3 regions of the Pseudomonas saponiphila genome follow, and region 1 is predicted to be linked to each of the others. Evidence: predicted binding sites of a transcription regulator. Region 1 holds the regulator's gene; each other region holds the start of a gene.
What was found. Region 1 encodes FliA, which starts transcription of late flagellar genes. Its sites were predicted from a motif close to CTAAAGTTTNNNNNNNNNNNGCCGNTAA; they were not measured.
Positions count from the first base shown of each region.

Region 1 (3,275 bases):
ACCACAGCTACAAGCGCTGTGGTCTGGCCGGCTGCATCCTGACCAAGCTGGATGAAACAGCCAGCCTTGGCGAGGTCTTGAGCCTGGCCATCAGTCATGAATTGCCGGTCGCCTATCTGACCGATGGTCCGCGGATTCCTGACGACCTGCATCTGCCTCGCCGGCATCAGCTGGTGAGCCGTGCAGTGAGCGTGCAGATGCAAGAGGAGCCCAGCGAAGAAGCCATGGCCGACATGTTCGCTGATCTCTACCACAGTCCGGCCAAGCGGGTCGGCTGAGTTAGACATGAAAAGATTGCAGTGTATCTACATCGATGGTCTGCCATGCATTGTTCCAACGGTGAACGCGCAGCCAGTTATGTGGCCCCGTCTAAGTAAGACAAGGTAAAGAAAGAACATGGGCAGCATGCATCCCGTACAGGTGATTGCGGTGACCGGCGGCAAGGGTGGCGTCGGCAAGACTAATGTGTCAGTGAACTTGTCCCTGGCTCTGGCTGAGCTCGGCCGGCGGGTCTTGCTGCTGGATGCCGACTTGGGACTGGCCAACGTCGATGTCCTGCTGGGCCTGACACCCAAGCGCACCCTGGCGGATGTCATCGAAGGGCGCTGTGAGCTGCGTGATGTGCTGCTCCAGGGGCCTGGCGGTATCCGTATCGTCCCGGCCGCCTCCGGCACCCAGAGCATGGTGCACCTGAGTCCGGCCCAGCACGCCGGCCTGATCCAGGCCTTCAGCGACATCGGCGACAACCTCGATGTGCTGGTGATCGACACCGCTGCGGGTATTGGTGACTCGGTAGTCAGTTTCGTCCGCGCGGCCCAGGAAGTGTTGCTGGTGGTCTGCGACGAACCGACTTCGATCACCGATGCCTATGCGCTGATCAAGTTGCTCAACCGCGACTACGGCATGAACCGTTTCCGGGTCCTGGCCAACATGGCCCAAAGCCCTCAGGAAGGGCGCAACCTGTTTGCAAAATTGACCAAGGTCACGGATCGCTTTCTGGACGTGGCCTTACAATACGTCGGCGCAGTTCCCTACGACGAAAGCGTGCGCAAGGCCGTGCAAAAGCAGCGTGCGGTCTATGAAGCCTTTCCTCGTTCGAAGTGTGCATTGGCGTTCAAGGCCATCGCGCAAAAAGTCGATACCTGGCCGTTGCCGGCGAACCCTCGCGGGCATCTGGAGTTTTTTGTCGAGCGCCTGGTGCATCAAACAGCGGGACCGGTGCTATGACTGCCAGCGGCTACAACCTCTACAAGAAGTCGGCGCGTGACAGCCAATACGAATTGATCGAGCGCTACGCGCCTCTGGTCAAGCGCATTGCCTATCACCTGCTGGCGCGGTTGCCGGCCAGTGTTCAGGTGGAAGACCTGATTCAGGCCGGGATGATCGGTTTGCTCGAAGTGTCGACCAAGTACGACGCGAGCAAGGGGGCGAGTTTCGAAACCTACGCGGGTATCCGTATCCGCGGGGCGATGCTCGACGAGGTTCGCAAAGGCGACTGGGCACCGCGTTCGGTGCACCGTAATACACGCATGGTCAGTGATGCCATTCGTGCAATTGAAGCTAAAACCGGTCGTGACGCTAAAGATCATGAAGTTGCGGCCGAACTTCAATTGAGTCTCGACGATTATTACGGGATTTTGAACGACACCTTGGGCAGCCGCCTGTTCAGTTTCGACGACCTGTTGCAGGACGGCGAACATGAAGGGCTGCATGAGGATGGCGCCAGTGCTCATCTCGAGCCGTCACGGGACCTGGAGGATGAACGCTTCCAGGCCGCCTTGGCGGATGCGATTGCCAATTTGCCGGAGCGCGAGCGACTGGTGTTGGCGCTGTACTACGACGAAGAGCTGAATCTCAAGGAAATCGGTGAGGTCCTGGGGGTCAGCGAATCGCGGGTCAGCCAGTTACACAGCCAGTGCGCGGCCCGTTTGCGGGGGCGTTTGGGGGAGTGGCGAGCGCGCTGACAGGCAGTGTGGGGACACTGCGATCGGGACCGGTAAGGCAAGCGCTGCGCCGGTCTTGCGGTGTGTGCTCCATGCAGTCGTTGTGTGTTATGCCGAATTGATTGAATGGCGCGTTCAGGTGCTGGATGCGTTTAAGACTGCTTGGAGGTCGAATTGGACAAGAACATGAAAATCCTCATCGTTGATGACTTTTCAACGATGCGGCGGATCATAAAAAACCTGTTGCGTGATCTGGGTTTCACCAACACGGTCGAGGCCGACGATGGCACTACTGCCATTCCGGTACTCAACAGCGGGAGCATCGACTTTCTGGTAACGGACTGGAACATGCCAGGCATGACCGGTATCGACCTGCTGCGTCACGTGCGTGCCGATGAAAAGCTCAAGCACCTGCCGGTGTTGATGGTGACTGCGGAAGCCAAGCGCGAGCAGATCATCGAAGCTGCCCAGGCCGGCGTAAACGGCTATGTAGTCAAACCATTCACGGCTCAGGCGTTGAAAGAGAAGATCGAAAAGATCTTCGAACGCATCGGTTGATGTACGTAGCCATTCCGCCACGGGGGAGCTATGGAGCATAACGAATCTTCACTGGGCGACTTTGAGTCGACCCTGAAAAAACATGCACTGGAACTGGTCGAGAGCCTGGAAAAGGGCAAGTTCGGCGACGCTGTGCAATTGATCCATGAGCTCAATCAGACCCGTGACCGCGGCCTGTATCAGGAAGTGGGCAAGCTCACCCGCGAGCTGCATAGCGCGATCGTCAATTTCCAGATTGACCCGCACATGCCGCAAGCCGAGGAAGTTTCACAGATCACGGATGCCACTGAGCGCCTGTCCTATGTGGTCCGGCTCACGGAAGCCGCCGCCAACCGCACCATGGACCTGGTAGAGAGCAGCACCCCGCTGGTCAATGGCCTGAGCACTGAAGCCCAGGTCTTGAGCGCAGATTGGGGGCGCTTCATGCGGCGCGAGGTCGGTGCTGAAGAGTTTCGCGAACTGGCGCGCCGGGTCGACAGTTTCCTGACGCGCAGCGAGCAGGAAACCCGCACCGTTTCCGGCCACCTCAACGACATTCTGCTGGCGCAGGATTACCAGGACCTGACCGGTCAGGTGATCAAGCGTGTGACCCAGTTGGTCACGGAAGTCGAAAGCAATCTGCTCAAACTTGTCTTGATGGCCAGTCAGGTCGATCGCTTCGCCGGTATCGAACATGACCGTGAATCGATCCTCGCGGAAAAAGATCCGCAAAAACATCTCGCCAAGGGTGAAGGTCCGCAGATTCATGCCGATAAACGGGAAGACGTTGTGTCC
Region 1 covers NZ_FNTJ01000002.1:2,242,777-2,246,051, forward strand. The annotation lists gene flhF (flagellar biosynthesis GTPase FlhF) at 1-278, shown strand, start outside; gene fleN (flagellar synthesis regulator FleN) at 397-1,227, shown strand; gene fliA (RNA polymerase sigma factor FliA) at 1,224-1,964, shown strand; gene BLV47_RS32220 (chemotaxis response regulator CheY) at 2,130-2,501, shown strand; gene BLV47_RS32225 (protein phosphatase CheZ) at 2,532-3,275, shown strand, end outside.

Region 2 (3,275 bases), on a different contig from region 1:
GCGCCGGTTTCGTTGGCGATCTCGATCAGACGCTTGGCGATCAACGGACGAGCGATGGAAGTACCCAGCAGGTACTCGCCTTCGTAGACGGTGTTGGCGCGGAACATCGGGAAGACGAAATCACGCACGAACTCTTCGCGCAGATCGTCGATGTAGATCTCTTTGACGCCCATGGCTTGCGCCTTGGCGCGGGCCGGCTCGACCTCTTCGCCTTGGCCCAGGTCAGCAGTGAAAGTCACTACTTCACAGTTGTAAGTATCCTGCAGCCACTTGAGGATCACCGAAGTGTCCAGGCCGCCCGAATACGCCAGAACGACCTTGTTAACGTCCGCCATGCCATCACTCCACGGGGTTGTACGGAAAGCCGCCAAGTCTACCGATCCACGCGGATAATTTACAGTGGCGCGACAGCTTATGACGACCAAGCGACAGATTATGTCGAGCGCGCGACGATGACAGCCGTATCAGGAGGTCGCAGCAGCGCTGGAGCCAGAGGCGGCCTGGGGCGCTGGAGCCGGCTTCTCGGTGGGTGCTACCCGCTCCAGATGCACGTTGACCCGACGGTTCTTCGCCCGGTTGGCGGCATTGGTGTTGGGCGCCAGAGGGTAACGCTCGCCATGGAAGCGCACCACGATCTGGTTTTCCGCCAGGCCGTTGGCCTTGAAGAACTCCATTACCGCCAGGGCACGACGACGGGACAGGTCACGGTTGGTCAAGCGATTGCCGCTGTTGTCCGAGTGGCCATCGAGTTCAACGTGGTTGACCGTCGGGTCGGCCTTGATGAAGTCCACCATCACCTGCAGCTTGGCCTTGGCCCGGGCATCGAGCTCGATACCCCCTCCCGGGAAACCGATCTCGCCCTGTTTCACCTGCTCGTAGTTCATCGGCAGCAGCTTGGCCATGCAGCTTTGATAGTCGCCATACGCCTTGCTGAACTTCACCGGCAACAGGCGCACTTCGGACACTCCGCCCTCGCGGGAATAATTGCGCACCACAGGGCTGCGCCCCTCCAGCAGCCCGATGATCAAGCGCCCGGCCTGCATCTGGTTGCTGTTGAACAGCACTCCATCGGTGCCGGCCTTGACCGCTCCGAGGTTGATGTCGCCCCGTCCCGGCTGCCAGGGCGCCGCCGCCGCCAGTAGAGTCGCCGAGCCCCCCGCCTGCATCGGGTTGAAGCTCTTGAGACGGAAGATCGCCTGCTCGCCGGCGCGGCGAACGAACTCGCCGGAACCGAAATCGGTCACTGGTTGGATCAGGCGGCACTCGAATTTGTCACCTTCGACCGTCCACTCAATGCTCTCCAGACGGGTCTGGAAAGTGAGAGCCATCGCGGGCAGGCTGGCAAACACACTGAGCAAGGCTAGATAACGCTGGCGCACGGGAGGCTCCACTGACGTGTACAACAGAAAAATCGACAGGCGTTAATACGCCATACCTTCGGGATATCGGTTGCTCGTCGCAAAACTTGATAGCGAGTGCCTGGAAGAGTCTTTTCCGGTAGCATTCCCCCCGAGTTTTACCCGCCTGGAACCTCCCATGTCCGACCGCCTGACCCTGCTGCGTCCCGACGACTGGCATATTCATCTTCGCGATGGTGCCGTGTTGCCCAATACAGTCGCAGATGTCGCGCGCACCTTTGGCCGCGCCATCATCATGCCCAACCTGGTACCTCCGGTGCGCAACGCCGTGGAAGCCGACGCCTATCGCCAGCGCATTCTCGCTGCGCGCCCGGCCGGCAGCCGCTTCGAGCCGCTGATGGTGCTCTACCTGACCGACCGCACTCAGCCGGACGAGATCCGCGCGGCCAAGGCCTGTGGCTTCGTGCACGCCGCCAAGCTGTATCCGGCCGGTGCGACCACCAACTCGGATTCGGGCGTGACCAGCATCGACAAGATCTTCCCGGTGCTCGAAACCATGGCCGAAGTCGGCCTGCCGCTGCTGATCCACGGTGAGGTGACCCGTGGCGAGGTCGACGTCTTCGACCGCGAGAAAATCTTCATCGACGAGCACATGCGTCGTGTGGTCGAGCGCTTCCCCAGCCTGAAAGTGGTATTCGAGCACATCACCACCGGTGAAGCCGTGCAGTTCGTCAACGAGGCTTCGGCCAACGTCGGCGCCACCATCACCGCGCACCACCTGCTGTACAACCGCAACCACATGCTGGTGGGCGGTATTCGTCCGCACTTCTATTGCCTGCCGATCCTCAAGCGCAACACCCACCAGGAAGCCCTGCTGGATGCGGCCACCAGCGGCAGCCAGAAATTCTTCCTCGGCACCGACTCCGCGCCCCACGCCCAGCATGCCAAGGAAGCCGCTTGCGGTTGTGCCGGCTGCTACAGCGCCTACGCCGCGATCGAGCTGTATGCCGAAGCGTTCGAACAGCGCAATGCCCTGGACAAGCTGGAAGCCTTTGCCAGCCTCAACGGTCCGCGCTTCTACGGCCTGCCGGCCAACACCGATAGCATTACCCTGGTTCGTGAAGAATGGACCGCCCCCGCCAGCCTGCCGTTCGGCGAGCTGACTGTCATTCCGCTGCGCGCCGGTGAAAAACTGCGCTGGCGCCTGCAGGAGGATCACTCGTGAGTGACGACCATTTCGACGACGAACAAGACGGCAGCAGTGGCGGCCCCCGCCATCCGATGGCGGCGCGCTTTCGCGGTTACCTGCCGGTAGTCGTCGACGTAGAAACCGGGGGGTTCAACTCGGCCACCGACGCCCTGCTGGAGATTGCCGCGACCACCATCGGCATGGACGAAAAGGGTTTTGTGTTCCCCGAACACACCTATTTCTTCCGTGTCGAGCCTTTTGAAGGCGCGAACATTGAAGCAGCGGCCCTGGAGTTCACCGGGATCAAGCTCGACCATCCGCTGCGCATGGCCGTCAGCGAAGAAGCCGCCCTCACCGATATTTTCCGCGGCGTGCGCAAGGCGCTGAAAGCCAATGGCTGCAAACGCGCGATCCTGGTGGGCCACAACAGCAGCTTCGACCTGGGCTTCCTCAACGCCGCCGTGGCACGCCTGGACATGAAGCGCAACCCGTTCCACCCGTTCTCCAGCTTCGACACCGCCACCCTGGCGGGCCTGGCTTACGGCCAGACCGTTCTGGCCAAGGCCTGTCAGAGCGCCGGCATCGACTTCGACGGTCGCGAGGCCCACTCGGCCCGCTACGACACCGAGAAAACCGCCGAGCTGTTCTGCGGCATCGTCAACCGCTGGAAGCAAATGGGCGGCTGGCAGGATTTCGACGACTGATCGTTCCCTGGTCGAGTTGAATCG
Region 2 covers NZ_FNTJ01000001.1:1,247,197-1,250,471, reverse strand. The annotation lists gene BLV47_RS05990 (argininosuccinate synthase) at 1-335, opposite strand, end outside; gene BLV47_RS05985 (flagellar protein MotY) at 465-1,379, opposite strand; gene pyrC (dihydroorotase) at 1,537-2,583, shown strand; gene rnt (ribonuclease T) at 2,580-3,251, shown strand.
Region 2: BLV47_RS05985 (flagellar protein MotY) is a predicted target of FliA. The motif match lies at 1,443-1,470, and genes of this name have one in related genera.

Region 3 (3,275 bases), 2.2 Mb from region 1:
CACGCGCGGCCTCGATGGCAGCGTTGAGGGCCAGCAGGTTGGTCTGATCGGCAATGGCGGTGATCACCCCGACAATCCCGCCAATCTCCTGGGAGCGCTGGCCCAGGGTATTGATCACCGTGGCCGTGCTGTTGAGGGCCCCAGCAATCTGCTCCAGGGACGCCGAAGCCTGCTGCATGGATTCGAGGCCGATATGGGTCTGCTCGGCGTTGTCCTGAGCCAGACGCTGGGTGCTGCCCATGTTGTCGGCAATGTTCAGTGAAGTGGCGCTGAACTCCTCCACCGCCCCGGCCATGCTGGTGATCTCGCCGGACTGTTGCTCCATGCCTTCATAGGCGCCGCTGGACAGACCGGACAAAGCCTGGGCCCGGCCATTGACCTCGGCGGCGGAACGGCGAATGTGCTCGACCATGGTCGACAGGGCTTCGCCCATCTGGTTGAAGCTGCGGGCCAGCTGGCCGATTTCGTCGTGGCTGGAGACATTCAGCCGCGCGCTCAGGTCGCCGCCGCCCAGAGCCTGGGCCTGGCGCACCAGATCGCTCAAGGGCGCCAGCTTGCTGCGCAGCAGCCAGACCGTGGCCCCCACCGCCAGCAGCATCGCCAGCAGGCTGCCGATCACCAGGCGAAGCCCCACGCTCCAGGTCACCGCGCGGATCTCGGCCTTGGGCATGCTGGCCACCACCGACCAGGGGCCACCGGCAAAGGGTACCGCCAGGCTGTAGAAATCCTCGCCCTGATCGCTCCAGAAGCGGCCCTTGCCCGGCTCTTTCGCTGCTGTGGCCATGACCTGCGCGGCCTGATCCAGATCCTGCACACCGGCTGGCGGCACCAGCCATTTGTTCTGCTCGTCCAGCAGGGCCAGGGAACCGCTCTGGCCGATGCGAAAACGCTTGAGATTGGCGAACTGGGCATTCTGCGCATCGGTGTAGTCGAAACCGACGAACAGTACCGCGATGACCTTGCCGGCATGATCCATGACCGGGGTGTACTGGGTCATGTAGAAGCGTTCGAAGAGCAAGGCGCGACCGACATAGCCCTGGCCCGCCATGAGTTTCTGATAGGCCGGGTGGGCATGATCGAGCAGGGTGCCGATGGCCCGACTGCCGTCCTGCTTGCTCAAGGAGGTGCTGACCCGGATGAAGTCATCGCCGCTGCGCACGAACAGGGTCGCCACCCCGGCGGTCATCTGCTTGAACTCGTCCACTTCCTCGAAGTTGTTGTTCAGCACCACGTCCCCCAACTGCAGGCCCGGGGTCTGGACCCCGGCCACGCTCACCGGTTGCTCGGGATGCAGGCTCAGGCCGCTGCTGAAGCGGTTTTCGAACAGGCCGCTGAGGCGTTGGGTGCTCTCGCGCAGGCTGCCGTGGAAGGTGTTGAGCTGGTCGGCCAGCAGACGCGCTTCACTGGCCAGATGCTCCTCCCGCGTATCGAGGTTCGCCGAATCCAGCGAGCGCAGGGCAAACAGAGTGCTGCCGCTGATCACCAGGGCAAGTATCAGGGCAAGGGCAAGCCCTAGCTGAGAGGCTATCCGGGCACGGGGTTGGGACATGATGGCTCCTTGCCGAGAAGGCGGATCATCCTGATCGGTCAGCACGCTCGGCGGTAATAATTCTAGGATTTTTAGTAATTTAGGACCTTCCTGAACGCTGGTTCCATAACCCAAGGCTTCGGCGGAGCTCGTCGATACTTGAGCGGATTGCAAGGATATCTGCCCGTGCCCGCCGGCCAGGCACTGCATCGTTTCAGCCGAGGCGCTCTACCTCGGGCAATTGCATGGCCTGGACCTCGCCCTGGAGAAAATCGCTGAGACGCCGCAAACGTTCACCCCCGGGCCGGGTCTTGGGCCACACCAGATAGTAATTCAGGCCACTGGCCACCGCTGTCGGCCAGGGCAGGCTCAGGCGGCCCTGGGCCACATCCTCGGCCACCATCAGCAAATCGCCCATGGACACGCCATAGCCCCGCGCCGCCGCGATCATCCCCAGCTCCAGGGTGTCGAACACCTGCCCGCCCTTGAGCGACACCTGATCGGTAAGCCCCATGTGCTCCAGCCAGCTGCGCCAGTCACGGCGGTCCGGCGTGGGGTGCAAGAGCTCGGTGGCGGCCAGCCGCGCCACATCCCAGGGCTGGTCGTTAAGCAGGTTCGGCGCCCCCACCGGGATCAACAGCTCGGGGAACAGGTAGCTGGCTTCCCAGTCCGGAGGAAAGTGGCCATTGCTCAGCAACACCGCGCAGTCGAAGGGTTCCTGATTGAAATCCACCGAGTCCACGTCCATCCAGGCACTGGTGAGCTGTACCTCGTTGCCCGGCTGCAGGTGGCGGAAGCGGCTGAGCCGTGCCAGCAGCCAGCGCATGGTCAGGGTCGAGGGCGCCTTCATGCGCAGGATGTCGTCTTCGGCCCGCAAGGTATTGCAGGCCCGCTCCAGGGCGCCGAAGCCTTCGCGGATCCCCGGCAACAACAGGCGCGCCGCCTCGGTCAGTTGCAGGTTGCGCCCGCTGCGCTGGAACAGCCGACAGGCGAAGTGATCCTCCAGGGTACGGATATGCCGGCTGACCGCGCTTTGGGTAATCGACAGTTCTTCGGCGGCACGGGTGAACGAGCTGTGGCGTGCCGCCGCTTCAAAGGCACGCAAGGCATACAGAGGAGGCAAACGACGAGACATGGATGTGCTCCGGAAAACACCAGCGCGCCAGGCTGGCAGAAAATGGCTTCGCATGAGTTTTTATCATGCCAGCAAGTATTTTTATCCTTTTGTGCTATGCGCTGTAAGCGCCGAGAATCAGCGCTCTCCCCGAATTTTCGAGAATCGAGCCTGATGACCATGCAGCATCCAGCACGCACCGAACTCTGGGCCATCCTGCGGTTGGCAGGGCCGTTGATCGCCTCGCAACTGGCGCACATGCTGATGGTCCTCACCGACACCCTGATGATGGCCCGCATCAGCCCCGAGGCCCTGGCCGGCGGCAGCCTGGGGGCAGCCAGCTATTCCTTTATCTCGATCTTCTGCATCGGCGTGATTGCCGCCGTGGGCACGCTGGTAGCGATTCGCCAGGGCGCCGGCGACATCCAAGGTGTCGCACGTCTGACCCAGGCCGGCCTGTGGCTGGCCTGGCTGATGGCCCTGGTGGCGGGACTGCTGCTGTGGAACCTCAAACCGCTGCTGTTGCTGTTCGGTCAGACCCCGAGCAACGTCCAGGCTGCCAGCCAGTTCCTGCTGATCCTGCCATTCGCCCTGCCCGGCTACCTGAGTTTCATGGCCCTGCGCGGTTTTACC
Region 3 covers NZ_FNTJ01000002.1:71,031-74,305, forward strand. The annotation lists gene BLV47_RS22210 (methyl-accepting chemotaxis protein) at 1-1,549, opposite strand, end outside; gene BLV47_RS22215 (LysR substrate-binding domain-containing protein) at 1,743-2,663, opposite strand; gene BLV47_RS22220 (NorM family multidrug efflux MATE transporter) at 2,823-3,275, shown strand, end outside.
Region 3: BLV47_RS22210 (methyl-accepting chemotaxis protein) is a predicted target of FliA. The motif match lies at 1,665-1,692, and genes of this name have one in related genera.